Regions from separate parts of the Cohnella sp. LGH genome, predicted to be linked through region 2. Evidence: predicted binding sites of a transcription regulator. Region 2 holds the regulator's gene; each other region holds the start of a gene.

Region 1 (4,617 bases), 3.1 Mb from region 2:
ACTCGAGTTGTCCAAACTTATAAAGTCTATAGCGACAAAAAAGACCGCTCAACAAGGGAGCTTAATTCCTCCCCTTGCCGAGCAGTCCATCAATTCGTCTGCCGGATTATTTTTCCGGGACAACAAACGATACTGTCGTTCCTTCGCCGAGCCGACTGTCGATCGACAGCCCCTTCCCGTATAGACGCGTTAATCTGTGATGCGTGTTCGCCAGACCAACGCCTCCAGCCTTCTCCTTTTGCGCGGAATGGAGCAAACGGGCGGCTCTATCCGGATCCATGCCGATGCCGTTGTCCTTAACTTCGACCAGAATGCCGCGATCCGTGCGAATAACCCGCAACCGCAGCTCGCCTCCCTCCACCCGACTTAGCAAGCCGTGCTTAACGGCATTCTCTACGAGCGGCTGGATGGACAGAGGCGGCAATTCCACCCGAAGCTTAGGCTCGACTTCGCGGATCACTTTCAGTTTTTCCCCAAACCGCTCCTGCTCGATATAGAGGTAAGCTTCAACCAATTGCAGCTCATGCTCCAGATCAACCGTCTCGCCCGTGTTCAAGTAATCGAAGCTGATTCGCAGGAAAGAGGTAAAAGCGTCTCCCAACGCTCTCATTCTTTCCGTATCTATCTCGCTAAGCGCCATGAGCGAGTTCAACGTATTAAACAGAAAGTGCGGATGAATCTGTGCCTGTAGATAGGCCGCTTCGATCCGTAGGCGATCCTGAATCGATTGCTTCAGTAAGATTAATGCCCGAATCCGATATCTCAACTCCACGGCATCCGCCGGCTTGGTCATATAATCGTTCGCGCCCGCCAGGAAACCGGTATAGATGTCGGCCGGCAGGCTGCGCGCGGTAAGCAGCAGCACCGGAAGCTCCGATACGGCATACCGCTCCCTCACTCTCTGCGTCAGCTCATACCCGGACATTCCCGGCATCATGACGTCCGCGATCAGCAAATCCCAGTTGTCCGATTCCAGCAGTTCCAACGCCTCTTGTCCGGAGCAAACCGTTTGCAGAATATAAGGCTCCGACGACAAGATGCCCTCGAGCACCTTGAGGTTGATCGGTTCGTCGTCCACGGCCAATATACGAATCTCCCGGTCCGAGAGCAGATGAAGCGAGGAATCTCCGATCGTCCCGTATTCCTTCTCGTCTTCCGGATAGCGAATGACGGCAATCGCCTGCTGCGACGCGGCGACCTCCCGTTCCGAGAGCTCCTCATCAGTAGGGGGTGAAGCCACTTGCTTATCGGCGAACTGCAGCCTGAATCGAAAAGTCGAGCCCTGTCCCTGCACAGAGTCAAGCTGCAGCCCGCTTCCGTGCAGCTCGACCAGCTGTTTGCAAATACTTAGGCCAAGTCCGATTCATCTGCCGTCGCGAATGCCATAATCTCCTTGAACGTACGGCATGAAAATACGCGCTTTCGTCTCCTCATCCATACCGGCGCCGGTGTCGGACACCTGAATCTCGGCATAGCCTTCACCAGTCTCCAAGGAGACCCGAACGCTGCCTTGCTCCGTATATTTGAGCGCGTTGTACAGCAGATTGTACAAAATCTGCACAAACCTCTTCTCGTCCGCCCATACCGGAGGCGCAGAATCGTCTATCCTCATCTCCAAGCGGATCGGCTTGCCTTCCGCCATATGCTTCAACATCGCCAGAATGCCCGGCACAATCGCCTGCACGCTTACCGGCTCGGGTCGAAGAACGACCTGATGCTCCTGAAGTCGGGCGATATCTAGCAGGTCGTCCAATAGACGAGACATCCGCCTGCTGACCGTGCCTACCAGTTCCATCTCCCTGAGGCTGGTTTCCTCCAGCTTGTGCTTTTCTCTGGCGTAGATGCTGCCCGTAATATTCATAATGCCGTGTAAAGGAGTTCGCAGTTCGTGCGAGGTGCTGGCCAGAAATCGATCCTTCATTTTATCCGAAATTTGCAGCTTCTCGTACAAGTCGCTAATTTTATCGGTATTGCGCAAATATCTCAGAAACCAGTATGCCGAGAAAAAGATGACCGCTACTGCAAGATCGAGCGGATAGTAGACATGCATCGTTTCCGAGAAAGAATCCGCGATGCTCCAGGCCAGATTAAACAGAATGCAGACGCATGTCAGCAGCAGCAACCGCGAATCCCGATCCTCCTGCCTGCGTATGAACATGACGACTGCGCTCCAAATCCGGCATTGGCCTAGCTTTCTTAATCCGCAGCTTCTCTTCCACTCTGAGCAACGTCTGGCGCAATCGGTCCTCCTGCACGGGCTTCATGACGTAATCCAGCGCATACAGCTCGAAGGCTTTTACGGCATACCGGTCGTAAGCCGTCACAAATACAATCTCAATGCCGGGAACTGTAGCCTGTAGCTGCCTTCCCAGCTTTAGCCCGTCTATCTCCGGCATATGAATGTCCAGAAATACCACATCGGGACGATGCTCCATCACGCCTGCAGCGACCTCGTTCGGATCGGTATACTCCGCAGCGATGTCCACCTCTTCGCTCTCGCGTTCAAGCGCCCGCCGAAGCCGGAATAGCGCTAGCGGCTCGTCGTCGACCAATATGATTTTCATGATGGTTCCACCCCGCCCGGATCGATGTTGGTAGGGAATATTATACCATTATCAAGTCGCATCCGGGCAGGGTCGTAGATCCCCGGGACTAATAACACATTTTTCAGGGAATTCCCTGATACACGAAATCCTTGAATCATGATACGATGATCGTATAGAAAGTGAAAACATTCACAATATATAAGTGAAAATTTTCACAACAGGAGGAGCCCTATGACAAAAGAGAAACTGCTTCTAATCGGCAACGGCATGGCCGGCGTGAGAACGATTGAAGAAATACTGGAGCGGAACTCCCATCAATACGAGATTACGATTATCGGCGAAGAACCCTATACGAATTACAACCGCATTATGCTGTCCAATGTCCTGCAAAAGAAGATGACGGTGGATGAAATCGTCACGAATCCGCTGCAATGGTACGAGGATAACGGCATTACGCTTATCCACCACGATCCGGCGATCCGTCTGGATCCGCAAACTAAACAAGTCATTACGGCCGAAGGCCAATGTATCCATTATGACAAATGTATTATCGCCACAGGGTCCAGGTCTTTTATTCTGCCCATCGAGGGCGCGGAGCTGGCGGGCGTGTTGGGCTTCCGCACCATTGACGACACGCTGCAAATGATCGAACAAGCCAAGCAATATAAGCGGGCTGCAGTGATCGGAGGCGGCTTGCTAGGGCTTGAAGCGGCTAAAGGCCTCGTCGATCAAGGCATGGAGGTCACAGTCGTTCACTTGGAAAAATGGCTAATGGAAACGCAGTTGAACGAACCAGCCGGAAATTTATTGAAGAAGGATTTGGAGAAACAGGGCATTCGCTTTCTAATGGAGAAAAAAACGACCCGCATACTGGGAACGAGCAGAGTGGAAGGCCTTGAATTCAGCGACGGCAGCACTCTAGAGGCGGATTTGGTCATTATGGCGGTCGGCATCCGGCCGGTGACCGGGCTGGCCAAGGACGCGGGGCTGCATGTCGAGCGAGGAATCGTCGTTGACGACTTCATGACCACAAGCGCGGCGGACGTGTATGCGGTAGGCGAATGCGCACAGCATAATAAAACGATCTACGGCCTGGTCGCTCCGCTGTATGAGCAAGGGAAGGTACTGGCCGACCTGCTCGCACACCGCCCAACGGACGGCTATAAAGGCAGTACGGTGTCCACTTCGTTAAAAGTGTCCGGCTGCGATCTGTTCTCGGCGGGCATCATCCGGGAGAGCGACGACGTAAAGGGCATTGAGGCTTATAACGGCTTAAACAACAGCTACAAGAAGCTGTTTATTCGGGATAATCGCATTGTCGGCATCGTGCTGTACGGCGATACGTCCGAAGAAAATCGCTACTATAAAATGCTGCGGAACGGGACCGATATTGCCGCCCTGAATCCCGTAACGCTGCTGGCGGCCGCCGACGAAGAAGCCGGAGCAAGCGTAGCGCAATGGGACGATACCGATACCGTATGCGGCTGCAACGGCGTCACGAAGGGAACCATCGTCAATGCGATCCACGCGCAGCAATTAACATCTGTGGCCGACGTTGTTCGCTGTACGAAAGCGGGCAACTCCTGCGGCAAATGCAAGCCGATGATCGGCGAGCTGCTCTCGCACGTCCTGGGCGACAAGGTTGCGCTTGCGCCGACGGGCATTTGCGGCTGTACGGATCTGACCAGGGACGACATTGTCCTGCAAATTCACGAGAAGGGTCTGAAAACATCGAAGGACGTCTTCCGCGAGCTGGGCTTCCGCAATGCCGAAGGCTGCTCGAAATGCCGTCCGGCGATTAATTTCTATCTTAATGTTACCTTCCCTAATGAGCATCAGGATGAAAAAGAATCCCGTTATGTTAATGAACGCATGCATGGCAATATCCAGAAGAACGGCAGCTTCTCGGTCATTCCTAGGATGAGAGGCGGCAAAACGACGCCGCAGCAGCTGTTGAAAATTGCGCAGGTGGCAGAAAAATACAATGTGCCTCTTGTCAAAGTAACGGGTAGTCAGCGCATTGGCCTGTACGGTGTAAATAAAGAGGATTTACCGGCTATGTGGGAAGAGT
Region 2 (4,617 bases):
GCGCTTCAATTTAACGGCCTGCTGGCGCGCCTCCTTGAATAGATCGCGAATTCGCCCGGCGCCCACGCCGACATACATCTCCACGAACTCGCTCCCGGACGCCGCTATGAATGCGGAGTGCGTGTACTGCGCCGCTGCTTTCGCTAGCAGCGTTTTCCCTGTCCCAGGTGGCCCTGTCAGCAAAATGCCTTTAAGCGGACGAATGCCGAGCTTCTTAATTTTGTCCTTGTAAACAAGAAAATCCAACGCTTCCTGCAGCTCCCGCTTCGGCTGGTCTTGTCCGCCGATATCGTCGAAGGTGAGAAATTCCGGTTTGCGAACGATCGTTTTCTTGCCTCCGGCCGCTCCCATCGCCATTCCGCGCGAACGGCTGAACAAATAAATCGCGCCGAACATGACGAGTCCCATCACCAGTATGGCTGGCGGCAATCCGACATACACTAGAAAAACAAGCGTGACGATCAGCGCTCCGACCGCCATTTCTTTTCCGTAATTTCCGATTTTACGCATTCGGCCACACCCCCAATGTCGCAGGCTGACGCGGAAGCACGACGAATTTCGCTCTGTCTCCGTCCTTTAACGAAACGTAAACGTTGCTCTCGTCGATATCCGTTGTCGCCTCTACGTTTGGAAACTGCTCCGACAGCTTCGTCATCGCTTCGCGGATGCTCGAATATTTGCGATTCTCCATCGCTTCGGCGACATCGAACAAAGAATAGCTCCATGCCTTGTCCAGCAGCTCGCTGCCGGGAGCCGTCACCTGCAGCTCCAGTTGGCGGCTGCCGATCTGCTGAGCCCCGTTCTTCTTAATCGTACGGTACACTTCGCCCAAGTCGGCGTCGGAATCCAGTTCGACGCTGACTTTTACGAGCGTCCCGGTCGTTTCGATATTTGCGGCCTCCACGCCGGGAATCGATGCCGCCGCTCTATCAAGCGGCTTCTCAATGCCGTAATGGCGATAGGCAAACCATCCTCCGAACAATAGAACTGCGGTCAACGCCGCGGTTATCGCTATCGGTACGATTTTCAGCTTATTCATTAGCCGATCCCCTCCATCATTAAACTTGACTGCGCCGTCGGCGACGATCGGGACTGGTCAGTTTTGGTCAAACGAGAAGTACATCACATAGTATATCAGGAAATGATAGACGAATCGTTAGACGATGACTGGGAATCCAACAAAAAAACGCCTTATCGGCGTTTTTTAAAGGTTCGACAATACATAAGTACGAATGAGCGATCCATCCTCGAACGAATAGAAATCGAGAGACTGAAGTCGCTCGTCGCCTTCGTTCCGATAGCGAATTTCCCACGCCGGCTGACCGTTGAACCAAGCGGGCATAATGCGGATCGGCTTGCCGGTATGAGCTGCTGCAAACTTGGCGAGCATCTGCTCCTCGGTTAGGTTTTCGCTCGCTTTTTTCCGTACGATTTCGTTCTCCAGCTCGAATACGGTCCAGCGCTCGCCGCCGGCATCCTCTCCCGTCACGATCCACACATTCCCTTGCCACGTATGGCGCACAGCCTCGAACACGTTGACGAGCTCGCCCTGAGCTTTGCCGATCCGGATTGCCTCGTTTTCCGCGCGGCGATAGTCCGAATCAGCGGAACGTACGTAAAGCACGAAAGAGACGATAAGGAACAGAATAAATCCGCTTATAATGAACAGCCATCTGCCAAGCGTAAAGGAAGGCAGCACCCGCTTGCCTTCGCTTCGGCTCCTATTCATGCGCGCAGCCTCCGGTAGCAGCGCTCTGCTTCGGCCATAATTTTCTCCTCGTCAAGCGTCGTCAGCTGACGGTCGCGAAGCAGCTGCTTCCCGTCAACCCATACGTGCACGACATCCGAGCCTCTGCCCGAGTAGACGAGATGAGATACGAAATCCGTACGAGGCACGAAGTGCGCTTGCGCGATATTGACGGCGATGATGTCCGCCTTGAGACCGACCTTCAGTTGGCCTACAGCGCCTTCCAGACCTAGCGAGCGCGCCCCGTACAACGTCGCCATGCGCAGCGCCTCCACGGCCGGGACGACGGTCGGATCGCCGCTCACGCCTTTATGCAGCAACGCGGCGGTCGTCATCTCCTGGAACAGGTCAAGATTGTTGTTGCTGGCCGCGCCGTCCGTTCCGAGCGATACGGTCACGCCCGCCTTGAGCAGATCGGGCACCCGGGCTACTCCGCTAGCCAGCTTCAGATTGCTGATCGGGTTATGCGATACGGCAACCTTGCGCTCGGCCAGCAAAGCGATTTCTTCATCGTTCAGGTGAACTGCGTGAGCAACGAGAGTCGGCCGGCTGAACATGCCGAGACGATCAAGATGCTCGACCGGACGGCAGCCATAGTCGCGCACGTTCTGCTCCACCTCGGCCAGCGTTTCGGACATGTGCGTGTGCATCGGCAAATCCAGCTCGTGCGCCGCCTCGACGAATTTCAAAATATAATCTGGAGGGCAGGTGTATGGAGCGTGCGGCGAAATCATAACGTTGATCCGTCCGTTCGCCTGGCCGTGCCACTCCCTCGCAAAACGGATCGCGTCCTCCAGCTTTGCCTTCTGCACGTCTTCCGGACAAAGGCCGATTACGCCGCGCGTCAGGCTGGCCCTCAAACCGGACGTCTCTGTCACTTCGGCCACGCGCTGCATATGGTCGTACATATCGACGAACGTCGTCGTGCCGCTCTTGATCATCTCTACTGCGGCCAGCGCCGAGCCCCAGTACACGTCGTCTCCGGTAAATTTGGCCTCGGTCGGCCACATATGATTTTGCAGCCAATCCTGAAGCACGAGATCGTCGGCCATTCCGCGCAACAGCGACATCGCCGCATGTCCGTGGGTGTTAATAAGACCCGGCATAAACAGCAGTCCGCTGCCGTCCAATATCTCGGTCGCCGACTCGCTCTCCCGCTGCGGAACTTCGCCTTCCCCCATAGCTGCGATTTGGCCGTTCTCTACGGCCAGCCATCCTTGAAACACGGAAAATTGTTCATCAATCGTTACGAATGTCCCTTGCTTGATCAGCAGCCGCGTCATTGCTCCGCATCCCCTTCCTCTTGTTCCTCGTTTTGATCGTCCATGTAGTAGGCCAAACTGAGCAGCTCGGCGGTAAAGTCGGCGTTATGGATGCGTACGCCGGGAGCGGCCTTCAGGACGACAGGGGCGAAGTTAAGCAAGCCGCGTATGCCTGCCGAGACGAACCGGTCGGCGACGTTCTGCGCTTCGCCTGCCGGCACGGTAATAATGCCGACCGCAATATCCAGCTTGCGCACCGTCTCAGCCAGCTCCTGCATCGGTTGCACCTGAAGGTGGTTGATTGAAGTTCCCGCCTTGCTCATGTCCGCATCGAATACGGCCACGATTTTCATATTGTCTTTAATATACATATTATAGTTGCACAAAGCTCGCCCCAGGTTACCCGTACCGACCAAAGCGACGTTCATCGTTTTGTCCAATTTCAATATTTGTCGAATCTTCTCGATCAGATAATCGACGTTATAGCCGACGCCTTTACGCCCGAACTCTCCGAAATAGGCCAAGTCCTTGCGGATTTGCGCCGGATTGAGGTCTAGCTTTTCTCCTAAGTCCTGCGAGGATACGGTCTGAATATTGCTGAGGCTCAACTCGTTCAGGTAACGCAAATAGATCGGCAGTCTTCTAACGACGGCTTCGGATATTTTAATCGGCTTCATCGCATGTCCCCTCTCTCTTGCCCCGTGGCGAGCGTGTTAAGTTCGCCGTCTTGCGGCTGCAGCCATTGCCGAATGCGCGAAGTCATGCCGGCCAGCGGCAAATGCTCCATCTTCGGACCCGGCAGCGAGTACAGAAAGTACTTCCCGTAGTTCGTATCGATCACTCTCGTATCGTACAAAATGACGATCCCTTTGTCGCTCGCCGTGCGAACAAGACGTCCGAATCCCTGCTTGAACTTGATGACCGCCTGCGGCAGCGACAGCTTCATGAACGGATTCTGATTCTCGGCTTGCAGCTTCTCCGACTTAGCTTCCGCAACCGGGTGGTTCGGCGGCTGAAACGGCAATCTGACAATCGCGAGGCAGGTGAGCGCGTCGCCCGGCAAATCGATGCCTTCCCAGAAGCTGCTGGTACCGAGCAGTACCGAAGCCGGCCGCTTCATGAACTGCTGCGTCAGCCTCGTTCTGCTGCCATCGTCCACTCCTTGGCCAAGCACCTGAATGCCGGCTTGCTCCAGGCTGTCTTTAAGCGGGCCGTACACATGCCTTAGCATCCGGTAAGAAGTGAACAGAACAAGCATTCTCCCGCCTACCGTCAAGGCGGTCTCGTGCAGCGAAGCGATCAGCGCGCTCACGAAGGCAGCCTCTCCGTCTCTTCCCTTGATGCCCGGGAAATCGCGCGGAATGAGCACAAGCGCCTGTTCACGATAACGGAACGGAGACGGCAGCATCGCCGTTTTGAGTCGCCCGTTTTTCTCCGCATCGCTCAACCCAAGCTGATCGGTCACGTACTTGAAGGATTTGTCGATGGTCAGCGTCGCCGACGTCATGACGACGCTCGCTTTTTTATCGAACATCCCTTCTTTCAGCAGCTCGCTAACGTCCGCAGGAGCCCCGTAGATCCCGACGGAACGATTGCGATACTGCGTAT
Region 3 (4,617 bases), 4.0 Mb from region 2:
GCCAAGGATGCGGGAGTCGGCCCCGCTAAATACAAGTTCACTAAGACATGGAATCAAGGTCCGTTCGCCATGCGCAGCGAATACGTGATCTTCGATAAGATTCTGACGTTTGACGTGGACGAGTATGATAGGTGAACCACTTCATAAATTAAAAGCCCGGGGGCTTCGGCTCCCGGGCTTTGTCTATGTTGTGCTAGAATTAATTCGTTTTTTGTAATTCTTTGCGCAGCAGAATGGCTAAAGAAATTACACCAATTTCAACAATTACGGGTATAAAACCAACACTTAGTCGTAAAAAAACAAGCCCTACCAAAATGGCTAAGCAAATAAAAATACAAACAATCCTATAGCCTTTTGATTGATAAAAAAAGGAATAGGGTAGTAAATGTGCGCCGTAAATGACGGCATATGCCGGCAGTACTAGCGTGGGAGCCTTAATTAGAAGGAAGACGCAAATAATTAAGTATAACACTTGATTGTTTGTGGCAATAAGTAGTCCGTTAATCATGGGATTTTCTTTATAAAATAAATTTACCTTTAGTATTTTTGCCCAAATGGTGGATATCGGAAACAACAGCGCTCCGCAAGACAGCGTAATGATGTTTTTTACCATTAGATCTAGCGAACTGAATGTAATTATAGTGATAATTCCCCAAATACATATCGACGCTAAAATAAAGGGTAAGCCTTTCTTTTGTTTACTTGAAATGTCATCAAGCAAAACTTGTAAACTGCTGTGACTGTTCATGTTGATCTCCTTTAATTTTATGTAGTCATGCGATCTTATAGTATAGCACAGATAATTCCAGCCTCCTATCATCAACGAAGACGCTTTAGTGTCATACAACCTTTGATTTTGGTCGCTTTGTACGAATTTTCGTACAAATGTTCGTTGATCGGGACTGATATGAGCTACGTTGTACGGTTTTTCGTACAAACGTCCGTCTCTTGAGCCTAATTCGAGCTGCGTTGTACGGTTTTTCGTACAAACGTCGTTTGAGCCTGATCCGGGCTGCGTTGTCCGATTTTCTATTGCGACACCGGAGGTTGAACAATTGCCGCCGATGCAATATGATGCCGATAGATGGAAGTCGTTGAAGAGGGGCGTGGCGGAGATGCATAAGGTACTTATTGTCGACGACGAGAAGGAAATACGCGAGGGGCTGAAGACGGTCTTCCCGTGGGCGGAGTGCGGAGTGGGCGAGGTCTATACTGCGGAAGACGGTGAAGAGGCCTTACTGTTAGTCGAACGGCTCGATCCGGACGTGATCGTGACGGACATTAAGATGAATCGAATTTCGGCTGAAAACGTTGGATCTGGAATGGATGCTTGAGGATCGAATGGTTCTGATGGCGGCGGAAGTGGACGATGCGGCGGCCTTGGAACAGAACAAACGATATAAGCGGGAGAAAGAACTGATTTCGTTCGCCATCGGCGACGGGATATTCTTATCAGATAGATAAGGGAGGCGTTCACATGATAGAGGTCATTGCCTGGATCGTTGGAGGAATCTTATTTCTGCTTAGCGGAATTCATTGGTATTGGGCGGCGGGAGGAAGATGGGGAGGCGAAGCCGCGGTTCCAAGCAACGGCAAGGCTCCATTGTTTCGGCCTTCCAAGACCGCTACAATCCTCGTTGCTGTGGCTTTGGCTCTGGCCGGATGGTTTGTTCTGGAGGCTAATGAAGCTGTGGAGTCGTTTCTTTTCTCGGAGTGGCTGCTACGGTATGGAGGCTGGGCATTATCTGTCGTATTTTTATTGCGAGCTATTGGGGATTTCCGCTGGGTCGGTTTCTTTAAGAAGCCAACGAACACGTTATTCGCCAAATGGGATGCACAGTTGCATAGTCCGCTATGTCTCTTCCTAGGAGTTTGCCTTGCCGCGGTTCAGTTTCTGAGTCGATAAATTGAGCGGAGTGGGGCGATCAAATGTGGCATAAAAATGAACATGATCCACTTTGTGATTTTAATCACAAATTAAAATCGCAACTGGACGTACAATAAAGCCATGAAAGACAAACACAAAGCCAACGAGGAAGGTGATCCCGATGTCTCCCAAACGATCTCGAACATCGGCGAACAAGCAGCAGCTAACGGACGCATAATCGAATCAGTTCAAATAAACCTACACCCAATTGAGGAGTGAGTGACATGATGAAGCTTTGGAGAGAAAACCGCATTGCGGCTATCATCGTAACGATCGTCAGATTCGTAGTCGGATATGCTTGGTTAACGGCAGGCTGGCATAAAATTACCGGAGCAACGCCGTTTAACGCAGGGGGGTTCCTGAACAACGCCGTTAACAACCCGGTCATCGACAAGGCGACAGGGGAGGCGGTCTACCCGACCTACCAAGCGTTCCTGGAACATTTTGCACTGCCGAACGTAAAGATCATTAACGTCTTGATCCCTTGGGGCGAATTCCTCGTCGGACTTGGACTTATACTCGGAACGTTAACGCTGACCGCCGCCTTCTTCGGACTCATGATGAACTTCATGTTCCTCTTCGCCGGAACCGTAAGCACGAACCCTTGGCTGCTGCTCCTCGGAATGCTGGTCGTCGTCGCCGGAACGAACGCCGGACGCTTCGGACTTGACCGCTACGTGCTCCCGCTGATTCATAAGGGCACCGACCGTCTCTTCCACCATAAGCCGAAAAATCCGACAACCGGCGAAGGGGCGCTAGCCAAATAACAAGTAAGCTCCATTCCCATCTCCCATAGCCTGATGCCAAGAGGCGCCTCCGATATCCGGAGCGCCTTTTGCGCATTCGTCGAAGCTTTTTCAACTCTTCGCGATATTAACCGTTATAATGGTTATAACGGAGGTGGCAAGGATGAATCCACAATTATTGCGTGATTTTCCGCTTTTCGAGCAGCTTAACGATGAACATCTAGCCGAGATTTCTAAGCTGTGCAGCATATGCAATTACTCCAAAGGCGAGTATATTTTCTTGGAAGGCGATGAAGGGGAAGCGCTCTATCTGGTGATATCGGGAGTCGTTCAAATTTATCAAAATAACCATTCCAGGGACATCATTCTTTCTATATTTAGAGAAGGGGACTATTTTGGAGAGATGGCTTTGCTGCAAAATGAAAGGGAACACTCCGCTTCTGCAAGAACAATCGAGAAGTCCACGCTTTGTATTTTGAAGAAACGTCATTTCATTCCCTTGGTTAAAAGCAAGCCCGAAATCCTGATTGGCATTCTGGAAACCACCTTGGAGCGCCTTCGCGGTGCCAATAAATTAATCACGGATTTGACCATTCACGATGCGCGCACGCGTATTGCCCGTATGCTGCTGCGATTAGCAGAGCAGCATGGCGTGCCCTTTTCCGGCGGCATTTTAATTGATTTGAAGCTGACGCATCAGCATTTGGCGGATATGACGGGAACGGCTCGCGAGACGGTGACGAAATTGCTGCTTGAATTCCAGAACGAGCAGCTAATCCGTATCGATCGGAAGAAAATCAGCGTTCGCAACATAGACAGTCTTAGAAATTTATTAGAGCCGACTTGAGGACTGCTCCTCCTCCCAATGTTGTCAGGTTAGGCGAACGGTGAGCGACCTTCGCATCCCGGCCCGGGTCGCGTCGAGGCACATTTTTGGCCTTCGCTCCCCGGCTCGGGCCATCCGCTCGAATTCGCCCGCGTAACGGTCCGCCAGACCGTTAGAAGCGGTCATCCGCTCGAATTCGCCCGCGTAACGGTCCGCCAGACCGTTAGAGGCGGTCACCCACTCGATTTCGCCCGCGTAACGGTCTGCCAGACCGTTAGAGGCGGTCGCCCACTCGATTTCGCCCGCGTAACGGTCTGCCAGACCGTTAGAGGCGGTCGCCCACTCGATTTCGCCCGCGTAACGGTCTGCCAGACCGTTAGAGGCAGTCTTCCACTCGATTTCGCCCGCGTAACGGTCCGCCAGACCGTTAGAGGCGGCCCATCCGCTCAATTTTGCTCGCCCCTCTTATCTCTAACAGTTCCTCCAAAATCAGAAGTGTTCGGGTTGACGGATTTCACTAACCCAACCCGCTTATTTTAGTTCGTATTGTATTTGGAATGCTTTCGTTTATGTTATATTAACTTACGTTTATACTGTCGATAATCCCGCTTTTGTTTTTTACGAGCGTAATGAGACTGCGAACTATACTATGCATAATCAGGGGGGAGAGAACGTTGAATTTATTTGAGAAGCGTCCGATTAAGCTCCAACTGCTGGTTGTTTTTGTTATGTTTTTGCTTGTGACGGTCCTCGTAATGGCTTTGACCTTTAACCAGTCGAAGAAGATGCTTTACGAGAAAAACCGCGAATATTCTGCCGAGCTGTTGGACAAGGTTACGCAATATATTCAATCCCAGTTAGACAATATCGATAGTGTGGTCAAAAATACGATTTATAACCCGGAGATCCATCTGTATCTGCAAACGGAAGACGTGCTGGAAAAGATGGACTTTTTTCGTAAGGTAGATTCCCATGTCGCTCTAGTCACCCAAGTGCAGAATGGCATAAATAGCATGACTGTCATTGGCGATAATGGAAGCAACTTTAACTATATGTCGGATCCGTACAAGAGACAGGCGGTTATGGAAACGATTGATGAGATCTCGCAGATGAATGAC
Region 4 (4,617 bases), 830 kb from region 2:
GGCAGGCGGCTCCTTTGGTGATGGGAATTGCCGGGAAGCTGCTCGGCGGCGATCGGATGGAGATGGAGGACGTATGCCACGACGTGCTGCTGACCGTCATTTCGCAGCCGGAAAAGTACTCGCCCGAGAGAGGCTCGGTCGAAGCATGGCTGGCTGTGCTGACAAAAAGCCGCTGTATGGACCGATTGCGCAAACGCAGAAGGATCGTACTGGAGCAGCGAGAAGCTCCGTTCGAGCAAAGGTATGCCTGGGCAGGAGAAACAGCGCTTCCGGAGCAGCGCGTAATGGCGAAAATGGAAGGGGAGGCGCTTCGGCAGGCGCTGTCGGAGCTGGACGGCGTGCAGAGGCGGACACTGGCCGAAGTGTATTACAGCCACCGCACCCGCAAGGAGCTGGCGGAAGCATGGCAGGTCCCGGTCGGAACGATCAAGTCGCGCGTGCGCTACGGTCTGAATCATCTCTCCAAGGCCATGGAGCGCCTCGGCTGGTCGAACGGCTCGAAAGGAGGGGGCTGACATGTTGGGCAGAGATTGCGGCATACCGGACGAGCGCTGGGTAGATTACCACCTCGGCCAATTGGGCGCAGCCTCCTTAGAGGCATTGGATAGACATGCTGAGAGCTGCTCCGCCTGCCGCAGCGCCTGTCTGCGCTGGGCCGAGCTGCTCGGAGTGTCGACGGAGCGCAGAAATGTTGCCCGGAAGGCGTCGGCCAGCGATAAAGCGATGCGCGGTGTCGATTGGGACCCGACGGACGCAAACGCGATGGCGAACACGGATCAAGGGTTTGCGAGGGACGAGGAGTTGCCGTCAGCGCAAGTGTACCGCTCGCTGCGCCGACGGATGGCGATGCGTTCTCTGTTCCGCAAAGCGAATCGAAGACCGGGGAGAGCGGCGGCCAGTGTAATCGCGGCGCTGCTTGCCGTTGTTTTGATTGGGCTGTTCAAGTATTCGAAAGCGCCGAATGAGCCGGCAGCTGCAGCTCCCCTGGCGGCGCAGCATTATGCACAACTGCACGAGCCTGAGGGGGCGAGGCTGATGGAGCTTCCCGGCACGCGCGTCATCATGTCTCCGGATATTGCCGAGTGGACGGCTTCAGCTTCCTCAGGCAGGCCGCGTCAAAGTTTGACGGTATGGGTCAATGACGATACCGAGGAACTGTTCGTGCTGATGGAGGGTGTGCTTGAATCGGATACGAGCGACGTTCAGGCATGGGCGGACAGCAGAAGCCGGCTTTCGAACTTGGGTTTGCTGGAGTTTCACAGCGGACAAGGCCATTTGTACTCGCGTTTTCGCGAAATGGCGGCGCTGGAGTCCTTGCGCTTTACAATCGAGCCGAAAGGCGGAAGCGAGCTGCCGACCACTCCGGACAGCGCGCTAGTGCGGCTTGCGAGCGAATGATGGCATTTGGATAGTTAATGACATTAAGGATGCGACTCTCTGCGGGAGACGCATCTTTTTTTCTAAATTACGACGAAATTATGTCAAACGCGGCTTTGCATAAGAACAGTTTGTCAAAATGTGATTTAATTCACAAACTGGATCGGCGTTCAAGTTTATACTGGGATCAAGAAGAGGAAGGGAAGTGATCCCGTAATGAAACTACATGTTTCTATCCATGACATCCCACTTACCGAGAATACGAATGATCTGCAATTGGAAACGTCCGTCGCCCGCGCCAGAGAAGAGCACGAAGCGTTGAAAAACGAGCTGAGAAGCATTTACGAGCAAGCTTGCGTTGTTCGCAACGACCCCGAGGAGAAGCGGCTCAATCGCGAAATCAGGCAGCTTCACGATTGCGTCAAGCTGTTCATGAAGCACTGGGCCGCGCATACCCAGTGGGAAGAGTCCGAATTGTTCCCGCAGGCGGCGACCTTTCTGGGAGCCGAGCCCGATTTGTTCTTGCTGATGGAGCAGGAATACGAGCTGGCCGATCAGTATTTGCGCACATTCATGCGAGCATTGGAGAAGGCCCGGTATCCGATCGGGCATGAAGAGGCAAGCAAGATGGCCTCGTACCTGATTCAAGCTTATGCGGTTCTGAACAATCGGTTCAGGGAAGAGGACGAAATCATGCTTGACCTGACGGATCGTTCCAATGCTTACGGCTTTTAGCCGAAGCGATCCATTTTCTTGCGAAAGGAGTGATTAAGATGCCCCAAGCGGTCAACTCCCCGTTGTACGAGCTGTACATGAGGTACGACCAGTGGAAGGAAGGACACGACGCGCTTTACGACAGGTTGTTGGAATTGTGCAGGTTAATGCGATGGAATCCCGGCAATTTCGATTACCCGTTCTGGGAAATCCATCATCGCGGCGTGCATGAGAAGTTCGTCGCCTTTATGGACGATTGGCAGAAGCATCTCTCTAAGGAAAAGCAGATCATTTACCCGTTTGCCAAAACCGCCATCTGCGGCGGAAAAATCGGCCCGGCAGCCGTGCTCGAGCAGGAGGACGCCATCGCCCGGCAGTTTTACGAAGCGTATCTGACGGCTGTCGCCGGCGGAGAGTCCCCTGAGGATTGTCTGTCGCGCCTTCTTCAAGTACTTATGATTATCACCGAGCATTTCAGAGTGGAGAATGAGACGATTGTTCCGGCGGCAGAGCGGTTGATGGACTCAATCGAATATATCGGATCTTAAACAACCAAGGGGAGGCTCGCATATATGGCAGCCAATGAGAAAGTTCAAGAAACGTTTGTTACCGCGCAGAAGGAAGTCAACCTGCTGACGGAGAGAGCGAAGCAGGCTCAGGAAGAATTTATGCTGCTCGATCAAGACGCCGTAAACCAAATTGTTCAGAAAATGGCGCTGGCCGGTCTGGATAAGCACATGCTGCTGGCGAAAATGGCGGTGGAGGAAACCGGACGGGGCGTATACGAGGACAAAATAACGAAAAACATCTTTGCCACCGAGTACATCTACCACAGCATCAAGAACGAGAAGACGGTCGGCGTCGTCGAAGACAACCCGTATGAGAACTACCGCGTTGTCGCCGAGCCGGTCGGCGTCATCGCCGGCATTACGCCGGTGACCAACCCGACGTCCACGACGATGTTCAAGGCGTTGATTGCGACCAAGACGCGCAACCCGATCATTTTCGCCTTCCATCCGTCGGCGCAGAAATCGAGCCGCGAGGCGGCAAAAACGCTGCTGGAAGCGGCGGTGGCGGCAGGCGCGCCGGAGCACTGCATTCAGTGGATCGATCATCCTTCGGTCGAAGCGACGCAGCAGCTTATGAACCACAAAGACGTGACGCTTGTGCTGGCAACCGGCGGTTCGGCAATGGTTAAATCGGCGTACAGCACCGGCAAACCGGCGCTTGGCGTCGGTCCCGGCAACGTTCCGTGCTTTATCGAGCGGACGGCCGATCTCGACCAAGCGGTCACCGACCTGATTTTGTCGAAGACCTTCGACAACGGCATGATTTGCGCATCGGAGCAGGCAGTCATTCTCGACGAAGCGATCTATACGGCGGCCAAGAAGAAAATGACGCAGCTCGGCTGTTACTTCCTGAACAAGGAAGAGACCGAGAAAGTATCGGGCCTGGTCATCAACTCGGAGAAATGCGCGGTAAACGCGGTCATCGTCGGCCAACCGGCGGTGAAAATCGCGGAGATGGCGGGAATTACGGTGCCTCAGGGTACGAAAATTTTGGTAGCCGAGCTGGCCGGAGTCGGAGACAAGTACCCGCTGTCGGCGGAGAAGCTGAGCCCTGTGCTGGCCTGCTACAAAGTCAAAAGCGCCGAGCAAGGCATCGAGCGCGCTGCGCAAGTCGTCGCCTTCGGCGGCATGGGCCACTCGTCGGTCATTCATTCGAACGACCAAGCGGTGATCGCAGCGTTCGCCGCTCGCCTGCAAACCGGCCGGATCATCGTCAACTCGCCTTCGACGCACGGCGCAATCGGGGATCTCTACAACACGAACCTGCCTTCGCTGACGCTGGGCTGCGGCTCGTACGGCCACAACTCGACGACCTCGAACGTCACGGCCGTCAACCTGATCAACCTGAAGCGAGTCGCTTATCGCACGCTGAACATGCAGTGGTTCAAGGTGCCGCCGAAAGTGTACTTCGAGCGCGGATCGACGCAGTATTTGGAGAAAATGCCGGACATTACACGGGTCATGATCGTCACCGACGCCGCGATGGTCAGCCTCGGCTACGTCGAGAAGGTCGAGTACTATTTGCGCAAACGGAAGCTGCCGGTCGCCATCGAAGTGTTCTCGGACGTCGAGCCCGACCCGTCGACGGATACGGTGGAACGCGGCACGCGGATGATGGCGCAATTCAAGCCGGACTGCATCATCGCGCTCGGCGGCGGTTCGCCGATGGATGCAGCGAAAGCGATGTGGCTGTTCTACGAATATCCGGACACCAGCTTCGATTCGCTGAAGATGAAGTTCCTGGACATTCGCAAACGGATTTACAAATATCCGCGGCTAGGCCGCAAAGCGAAATTCGTCGCGATTCCGACGACGTCGGGAACCGGCTCGGAGGTTACATCGTTCGCCGTTATTACCGATAAAAATAAAGGGAACACGAAATACCCGCTTGCCGATTACGAGCTGACGCCGGACGTCGCGATTATCGATCCGGATTACGTGTACAGCTTGCCGAAGA

The links. The regulator Rex, encoded in region 2, represses fermentation and respiration genes when NADH is low (regulators of the CRP and FNR family bind a similar motif). The targets are predictions, from matches to a motif close to TTGTGAAATATTTCACAA.
Region 1: nirB (nitrite reductase large subunit NirB) is a predicted target of Rex. The motif match lies at 2,747-2,764, and genes of this name have one in related genera.
Region 3: J4772_RS31405 (DoxX family membrane protein) is a predicted target of Rex. The motif match lies at 1,959-1,976, and genes of this name have one in related genera.
Region 4: J4772_RS14965 (hemerythrin domain-containing protein) is a predicted target of Rex. The motif match lies at 1,517-1,534, and genes of this name have one in related genera.

The regions. Positions count from the first base shown of each region.
Region 1 is NZ_CP072117.1:8,469,918-8,474,534, forward strand. Features, by position in the region: gene J4772_RS37260 (response regulator) at 107-1,240, opposite strand; partial or broken gene J4772_RS37265 (sensor histidine kinase) at 1,265-2,158, opposite strand; gene J4772_RS34935 (LytR/AlgR family response regulator transcription factor) at 2,088-2,564, opposite strand; gene nirB (nitrite reductase large subunit NirB) at 2,778-4,617, shown strand, end outside.
Region 2 is NZ_CP072117.1:2,693,917-2,698,533, reverse strand. Features, by position in the region: gene J4772_RS11160 (AAA family ATPase) at 1-510, opposite strand, end outside; gene J4772_RS11155 (hypothetical protein) at 503-1,039, opposite strand; gene J4772_RS11150 (hypothetical protein) at 1,205-1,729, opposite strand; gene J4772_RS11145 (amidohydrolase) at 1,726-3,030, opposite strand; gene J4772_RS11140 (redox-sensing transcriptional repressor Rex) at 3,027-3,686, opposite strand; gene dinG (ATP-dependent DNA helicase DinG) at 3,683-4,617, opposite strand, start outside.
Region 3 is NZ_CP072117.1:7,624,859-7,629,475, reverse strand. Features, by position in the region: gene J4772_RS31430 (fibronectin type III domain-containing protein) at 1-135, shown strand, start outside; gene J4772_RS31425 (DUF7010 family protein) at 200-748, opposite strand; gene J4772_RS31420 (response regulator) at 1,065-1,334, shown strand; gene J4772_RS31415 (hypothetical protein) at 1,327-1,464, shown strand; gene J4772_RS31410 (DUF3995 domain-containing protein) at 1,478-1,906, shown strand; gene J4772_RS31405 (DoxX family membrane protein) at 2,152-2,694, shown strand; gene J4772_RS31400 (Crp/Fnr family transcriptional regulator) at 2,837-3,520, shown strand; gene J4772_RS31395 (hypothetical protein) at 3,545-3,949, opposite strand; gene J4772_RS31390 (sensor histidine kinase) at 4,174-4,617, shown strand, end outside.
Region 4 is NZ_CP072117.1:3,523,027-3,527,643, reverse strand. Features, by position in the region: gene J4772_RS14975 (RNA polymerase sigma factor) at 1-515, shown strand, start outside; gene J4772_RS14970 (anti-sigma factor) at 517-1,398, shown strand; gene J4772_RS14965 (hemerythrin domain-containing protein) at 1,594-2,112, shown strand; gene J4772_RS14960 (hemerythrin domain-containing protein) at 2,151-2,639, shown strand; gene adhE (bifunctional acetaldehyde-CoA/alcohol dehydrogenase) at 2,664-4,617, shown strand, end outside.